Linked DNA regions of Glaciimonas sp. CA11.2. The protein of the gene in region 1 binds, or shares a complex with, the protein of each later gene. Links are inferred from orthologs where the notes say so. Each region holds a gene or a part of one and is shown in the gene's direction. Other genes may lie near its edges.

What was found.
Region 2: the proteins of RGU75_RS01635 (region 1) and RGU75_RS16535 are in contact, whole or in part, in a cryo-EM structure (PDB 8GIZ), measured with the Escherichia coli proteins. The link is inferred for Glaciimonas sp. CA11.2 from one-to-one orthologs.

Annotation. Positions count from the first base shown.
Region 1 is NZ_JAVIWL010000001.1:386,370-390,622, reverse strand. The notes cover bases 1-2,956. They hold RGU75_RS01635 (DNA polymerase III subunit gamma/tau), read left to right. Parts: upstream 1-360; coding sequence 361-2,553; downstream 2,554-2,956. Other genes in these bases: RGU75_RS01630 (YbaB/EbfC family nucleoid-associated protein), read left to right, coding at 2,839-2,956; RGU75_RS01640 (isovaleryl-CoA dehydrogenase), read right to left, coding at 1-156. Outside these bases: more of RGU75_RS01630, read left to right, coding at 2,957-3,159; RGU75_RS01625 (antibiotic biosynthesis monooxygenase family protein), read left to right, coding at 3,172-3,480; recombination mediator RecR, read left to right, coding at 3,489-4,085. UniProt on the Escherichia coli protein: Part of the beta sliding clamp loading complex, which hydrolyzes ATP to load the beta clamp onto primed DNA to form the DNA replication pre-initiation complex.
Region 2 is NZ_JAVIWL010000001.1:3,814,172-3,817,937, forward strand. The notes cover bases 1-2,758. They hold RGU75_RS16535 (DNA polymerase III subunit delta'), read left to right. Parts: upstream 1-736; coding sequence 737-1,780; downstream 1,781-2,758. Other genes in these bases: tmk (dTMP kinase), read left to right, coding at 25-633; RGU75_RS16540 (PilZ domain-containing protein), read left to right, coding at 2,001-2,378; RGU75_RS16545 (N-acetyltransferase family protein), read left to right, coding at 2,381-2,758. In the rest of the region: more of RGU75_RS16545, read left to right, coding at 2,759-2,920; RGU75_RS16550 (TatD family hydrolase), read left to right, coding at 3,135-3,766. UniProt on the Escherichia coli protein: Part of the beta sliding clamp loading complex, which hydrolyzes ATP to load the beta clamp onto primed DNA to form the DNA replication pre-initiation complex.

The DNA of each region.
Region 1 (4,253 bases):
GCGACCCAATTCTGCACCGTAACGGGCTAGCTCTGCGGCGTGCCAGCCAGCTTGCAGGCGTTGCACGCCCGCCGTCAATATGGCGTCGTCGTTATACAAATTGTTATCGGTCAGTGGTTTGACCTGATTAGTGACTTGGTGCGTGGGCGATTGCATGGCATCTCCTGGCGGGCTTGATCTGACGTTGCATGTTTGAACGCATGGCAAGGTTAGCGTAGTCTGAATTTGTTATATGTGCCAGCGCAAAAGCGAGCCAACTCGGGGCAGATTTGTCGGCATTTCTTAAAATCCTTGCGAGCGCTTCCTCTAAGGTAAAATGAGTGCTGAATTTAACAGCCAGCAATGCGCGCCCGCCACTCTATGTCATACCAAGTCCTAGCTCGTAAATATCGCCCAAGAAGTTTCGACACCCTGGTTGGTCAGGAGCACGTTGTGCGGGCATTGACGCATGCGCTGGAGCAACAGCGCCTACATCATGCTTATTTGTTCACTGGTACAAGGGGCGTTGGTAAAACGACGCTGTCGCGCATACTCGCCAAGGCCTTAAATTGTCAGGGTATTGATGGCAACGGTGGAATTACCGCTCAGCCGTGCGGTGTGTGTGATGCCTGCGTGGCGATTGATGCGGGGCGATTTGTTGATTATATTGAAATGGATGCAGCATCCAATCGCGGTGTGGATGAAATGGCGCAATTGCTGGAGCAGGCGGTCTACGCGCCGTCAAACGCCCGTTTCAAGGTCTACATGATCGATGAAGTCCACATGCTGACCAACCACGCATTCAACTCCATGTTGAAAACGCTGGAAGAACCGCCCGATCATGTCAAGTTTATCCTTGCTACTACCGATCCCCAAAAAATCCCGGTAACGGTCCTGTCGCGATGCCTGCAATTCAATCTGAAGCAGATGCCGCCGGGTCATATCATTAGCCATCTGGACGATATTCTGGGGCAGGAACAAATTGAATTCGAAACACCGGCTTTGCGCCTTCTGGCACAAGGCGCACACGGATCAATGCGCGATGCCTTATCGTTAACCGATCAGGCGATCGCCTACGCAGCTGGCAAAGTAACGCTTGAGGCGGTGCAGGGAATGTTGGGCGCGCTGGATCAGACCTATTTGATTCGGGTGCTAGATGCTTTGGCCCTAAACGATGGTGCCGGTTTGTTGGCTGTTGCTGATGAAATGGCAATTCGCAGTTTGTCGTATAGTGCCGCGTTGCAAGATCTCGGTACTTTGTTGCATCGCGTCGCGTTGGCGCAAAGCGTCCCTGCAGCGTTAGCAGAAGATTTGCCTGAGCGCGAAGATGTCATGCGTCTGGCTGCGGCGTTTGATGTCGAAGAAATCCAATTGTTTTATCAGATCGTTGTGCATGGTCGTAATGAACTTGGCTTAGCACCGGATGAGTACGCAGGGTTTTCAATGACCTTACTGCGGATGTTGGCTTTTCGGCCACAATCGGGAGATGGAACCGGAATAGTGGCAGCACAGCAACGATCGGTTGCGCCATCGCGCCCGTCTGTATCAACTTTCACTCCCGCTTCATCAGCAGTGGTTGCAGTTAAAGCCCCAATAACCGCCGCTCCGACGCCGTCAATTCCCGCTGCACGATTAAGTAGTGCGCCGCAGGCCGCTACCACCAGCGCTCCTGTAGGACGTGTCGATGGTAACCTCAGTCCGGCGATGGCAGCATTGGCAGCAGCGCGAGGTGGCCTCGCCAGCAAACGCCCGGGCGCCTCTCCCGCCGCGCCTGCAACTGCTTCGGTTACCGCGGCAATCAGTAATTCTGCGATACCGGTCAGATCTCAGCCGACGGCGATCCCGGAGATCAAAGTACCGGCAAGTCAACCACCGAAAGTAACCTCTACTGTATCGTCGCCACCACCTTGGGAAGAGGATATTCCGCTGCCGATGGACTTGTCGGATAACGATTCATCCGGATCGAGCTATGACGCGCGCGCAGAGCCACGTACCGCTTCCGCCATGCACACATCAGGTCGTTCAGAAGCGCGTCCTGTAACAAGTACTCCGTCTGTGCCAACACCGGCAAACAAGCCAACCGCAACGTTGAGTATGGATGCGCTGTCAATGCAATCGTCATCGTCAAATCCGCTGCCACAGAAAGCCGCTGCTGACCCGTTCGTTTATCATCCAGATCCATCATTGAACTGGGATGGCGACTGGCCAACCTTGGCGGCACTATTGCCGGTACGTGGTGTTGCACATCAACTAGCGCAGCAAAGTGAGTTGCTGCGTTTGGACAGTACCGGAGCAGCCATTCAAATTTACCTGCGCATTCCCCTCGAGACGTTACGCTTACCCGCTAATGTTGATAAACTAACTGCGGCGTTAACCGAGCGTTTTGGTCGCACGGTGCGGGTCGAGACAGAAATTGGTAACGTGCGTCACACCGCGAATGTGAAGGCGCAAGGCGAGCAGGCGGAACGGCAGCGTTTAGCTGAAGAGACCGCAAAAAATGATCCATTTATTCAAAGCATGATTCGTGAGTTCGGTGCAGCGATTGTTCCTGGATCGGTCAAACCGTTAGCCTGAAGCTAAGCCTGAACTTGAGCAGTATCGTCACGGACGGTAGGTCACGGACGGTAGGTCACGGCAATGTAAAATTGACATGGGTGACGAAAAAACAAGCCAATTTAAAATTGGGCTAACTGCTTCGACGGAGGAATTGTTATAAACGCCGTCGAAGAGCAGTTAAACAGTTGGTATCGCCCAACCGTAATGGGCTGGATAGATTGCTAAATAGCAATAAAAATTATCGCCATCAATGTGCGATTTTGTGTCATTCCCAACACTGAATTAACTTAAAGGAGCAACATTATGATGAAGGGCCAACTCGCAGGCTTGATGAAGCAAGCGCAAGCAATGCAAGATAATATGAAAAAAGCGCAGGATCAATTGGGCTTGATCGACGTCGAAGGTGAATCTGGCGGCGGTCTCGTCAAAGTAGTCATGTCTTGCAAAAATGCTGTCAAGCGCGTGACGATCGATCCGTCCCTGCTGGCTGATGACAAGGACATGCTAGAAGATCTGGTCGCTGCTGCTTTCAATGACGCCGTACGCAAGGCAGAAGAAACCTCGGCAGAAAAAATGTCCGGGCTTACTGCTGGTATGCCACCAGGCTTCAAAATGCCGTTTTAAGTACCGCATCCTATGATTCTTAACGCTGCAACGCTGGATATTATTCCCGGTCAGGAAGCCGCATTTGAAGCGGCTTTCGCGGAGGCGAAAAAACTGATTATGTCCACGCCGGGTTATATTTCGCATGCGTTGCAGCGTTGCGTGGAACTCCCGAATCGTTATATTTTACTGGTGCACTGGCAGACGCTAGAACACCACACGATCGGCTTCATGCAATCGTTTCAGTATCAAGAGTGGCGCACGCTAATGCAGCATTTCTATAAGCCGCCACCGATTCTTCACTATGCACCGGTGGGTCGCAAGATCTATCGTGGTTTTTAAGGTCTGATGTGAAAACCCCTTCCAGTCTGGCCTTTTTGACAGAAGCTTTACGCCACTTGCCCGGCGTCGGCCCGAAGTCGGCGCAACGTATGGCTTATCATCTGTTGCAGCATGATCGTGATGGCGCAGCGTTGCTTGGTCGCGCATTGATGCAAGCGGTCGAAAAAGTACAGCATTGTTCAATGTGCAATACTTTCACCGAGCATGATCTGTGTGAGGTATGTTTGGATCCTGAGCGTGACACGTCATTACTCTGTGTAGTGGAAACACCCACCGATCAGTTGATGATCGAGCAGACGTTGACGTTTAAAGGCCTATATTTTGTGTTGATGGGACGGTTGTCGCCGCTTGATGGTATTGGCCCGAAGGATCTTCAACTTGAAAAATTAATCGTCCGCGCCACCAATGGGGTCGTAGCCGAAGTAGTGTTAGCGACCAATTTCACCAACGAAGGCGAAGCCACCGCCCATTACATTAGCGAAACCATGAAAGCACGCGGCCTGAAGGTTAGCCGCCTGGCTCGTGGGGTTCCGGTTGGTGGCGAGTTGGAATACGTGGATGCCGGTACTATTGCGCGTGCCATGTTGGACCGTCGCGCCACTTAACGATAATCATTCGTCGTCGTCGACATGCTTTTTCGTCACGTGCAGCCTTAGAGATCTAAACATTGTCGATTTAACTGGTAGTTGATTAATACACAGCATAAGGGGCGATGGTATTCATTTTATGTCGCCGAATAACGATAAAAAAAACTCACCATGTGTCTTTTCAGC
Region 2 (3,766 bases), 3.4 Mb from region 1 along the record:
ACTTACGGAAATGTTCAGAGATCTATGACATCTGCAAAATTTATTACCTTTGAAGGTATCGATGGGGCGGGGAAATCAACGCACATCGGCTACGTTACTGAATTATTACGCAGTCGTGGACTGATCGTAGTTACGACCCGTGAGCCCGGCGGAACGGCACTGGGCGAAGCATTGCGTGAATTGGTCTTGCATAAAAAAATGCATCTTGAAACCGAGGCTATGCTGATGTTTGCATCCCGCCGCGAGCATTTGGCGCAAGTCATTGAGCCGGCATTGGCACGCGGCGATTGGGTCGTTTCTGACCGTTTTAGCGATGCGACGTTTGCCTATCAGGGCGGCGGCAGAAAACTTTCTCTGAATAAATTGGATGTTTTAGAGCAATGGGTACATCCACATTTGCAGCCGGATCTAACGCTATTGTTTGACGTGCCATTAGAAGTGGCGCGGGCACGTTTGGATGCGACGCGTGATCTGGATCGGTTTGAACAGGAGAAGGCAACATTTTTCGCCGATACGCGTGCGGAGTATTTGCGTCGAGCGGCGCAGTTTCCTGCCCGTTTCCGGGTAATCGATTCGACACAACCTATTGCTGACATTCAGCGAGGCCTGGAAAAAATCATCGCGGCTTTGTAACGGGGCGTGATTGCCGGACCGGTGGTCTAGTATTAGCGTTGGCGTACACTTGCCGAGTTGCCAACAAAGTAATTAATTAATGGATTGAGTGATTGTTAAATTAATGAGTAATTTGATATTCCCATGGCAAAGTAATGCTTGGCAGCAGCTGCAAGCAATGCGCGCCCGCATGCCGCACGCGATCTTGTTTCACGGTGCTGAAGGAATTGGTAAAACCATTTTTGCCGAGCAATTTGCACAGTCGTTATTTTGCGATGCGCCACTAGCGGATGGTCACGCCTGTGGCGTTTGTCCATCATGTGGCTGGTTTGTTCAGCATAATCATCCTGATTATCGTCGGGTGCGGCCAGAAACTTTGGAGGATGAGGATGCACGCGATGTCGGCGACGGGGCCGACGATGGAGGGGATAGCAAAAAAACTGCAAAGTCGACTAAAGCGCCATCGAAAGAAATTAAGATTGATCAAATTCGTGCGTTGGCCGGATTCATGAATATTTCTACGCATCGTCAGGGGCAACGGGTAGTGGTGCTGTATCCAGCAGAAGCGCTAAATGCCGCCGCCGCCAATGCCCTTTTAAAAACCTTGGAAGAGCCACCGCCGAACACTGTATTTTTGTTGATTTCGAATAGCCTGGATCGGTTGTTGCCGACGATATTATCGCGCTGCCGTAAATTTCCAATGCCGGTTCCTTCACGTCAGGAGGCGCTTCTCTGGTTACAACAACAAGGTGTCGCTGATGCTGATATGTGGCTAGCCGAGCAGGGTGGCGCGCCGTTGACCGCACAGATTCAGTCACAAAGTGAAGGGCGTGAACTGATCAACGAGTTGTTAGCTTATCTGAGTGCGCCCGGTATTGATGGGGCGCTGAAATGCGCGGAACGCTTGCAGAAAACGCCCGTGGTAGAACTACTCGGTTGGCAGCAGCGCTGGCTCTATGATTTGTTTTCGCTGAAAATGACCAACACCGTTCGCTATTATCCGCGCCATCAAAAGGTTCTGGTTACCCTTGCCGCAAGGACACAAACGGGTGATTTGTTGCGTGGATTAAAGGCTTGTAACGAGCGACGGGCGATTGCGGAGCATCCGTTATCTGCGCGGCTTTTTATTGAAGATATGCTGTTGGATTATGCAAAAATATTTGCCTGAATCTTGTTCTCGGCATTAATTTCAGAAGTATCGACAGATTGTTCCGACGCGGTTTATTGAGAACTTACTGATGAAGACGGTATGATGGTACGTCAGGCTGATGCCACTTGTGCGATGTCGCTAGTAAGTGAAGTGAACGCAATGTTGCGATCGGGGGTCACATTGCCAGCAAACATGCGTCATGCAATTGCGGGTTTTAATTATTCGAAAGGGAAAGCACATGGCAGAAAATTCAATCGTTGGTGGTGGTGTAAGGTTAGCCAGACCCTCGGTTTTATCCCTGGCGATCAAGGAGAAATCGGCTTTATACGCGGCTTATATGCCGTTTTTAACCTTTGGTGGGGTGTTCGTGCCGACCAACAAAGCGCATGTTATTGGAGATGAGATTTATTTGATTCTCACTTTGATGGAAGACCCCGCAAAATATCCGATTGCTGGCAAAGTCGCCTGGATTACACCATCCGGCGCAAATAATAACCGGGCCCAGGGGATTGGCGTTCACTTTCCAGATGATGATGGTGGACATAGATTACGTACTCGCATTGAAGAAATTCTTGGCTCCGCACTGAGTTCCAGCCGACCTACTCACACTTTATAAATATGAAATATCATCACAGAATCGCCACGCAACAGGATCTCACCGCCATAGTTGCAATCTACAACAGTACCGTCGCCTCGCGTGAGGTGACGGCCGATACAGAGCCGGTTTCGGTTGAATCGCGTCAAGCCTGGTTCGATCACCACAACGCAACTTTGCGTCCGTTATGGGTTGTTGAGCAGGAACTTGATCAATCCGTCGATCAATCGGTTGATGATGCCGCCTCGCCTGCCATCGTTGGATGGTTGTCGTATTCTGATTTTTACGGTCGTCCCGCCTACGCTGGAACTGCTGAAATTTCGATCTACATACATGAAGTCGCGCGTGGCAAAGGGATTGGCCGTTATCTGATGGAGCAGGCTCTTACTTATGCACCGCAAGCTGGGGTTCACACTTTGCTGGGTTTTGTCTTCGGTCACAACGCGCCAAGTTTGAAATTATTTGAAGTATTTGGGTTCGAGCGCTGGGCCAACATGCCAAGGGTGGCAACGCTTGATGGCATTGAGCGCGATTTAGTAATATTAGGCAAGCGCGTCGCATAAATTTATGCTGGTTGTGCGAGCGCTATTTGTACTATCCATTTGTTTTGCTTGATCGCGGGATTGCCAACTCGTTAGATAAATCGATACAAATCGATTCCACGTCCAGTAATAATGTGCAGCATGTCTATCCGCAGCCTCCTGTCGTGTTTCATCTGTTTTCGTTGTTCAGATGATTTTCTACTCCGATTTGCCCTGTTTTTAATCTACTTATATCATGTACATCGACTCTCACTGTCATATCAATTTTCCCGAGCTTGCTGCGAAAATGCCAGAAATATTGGCTAAGATGGCAGAAAACAAGGTGACGCACGCGCTGTGCGTCTCTGTCGATTTGCCTGATTTTCCGCAGGTTCTGAAATTGGCAAAAACTTACCCGCATATCTACGCCTCAGTGGGTGTTCATCCCGACTACGAAGATACGCCAGAACCGACGGTGGATGACTTGGTCAGACTTTCCGATCATCCAAAAATCATCGCTATTGGTGAGACCGGTCTGGATTATTTTCGGCTTAAAGGTGATCTTGAATGGCAGCGTGAACGTTTTCGTCGTCATATACGCGCCTCCCGAGCAACCGGAAAGCCATTGATTATCCACACACGCGCTGCATCGGAAGATACGATAAAAATTATGCGTGAAGAGGGCGCGGGTACGAATGCCGGTGGCGCTGGCGGCGTCATGCATTGCTTTACCGAGTCATTGGCGGTGGCTGAAGCGGCAATTGAAATGGGATTTTATATTTCGTTTTCCGGCATCGTTACTTTTAAGAGCGCAAAAGACCTGCAAGCCGTTGCTTTGGAGGTCCCGTTGGAACGTACCTTAATTGAGACCGACTCGCCGTATCTCGC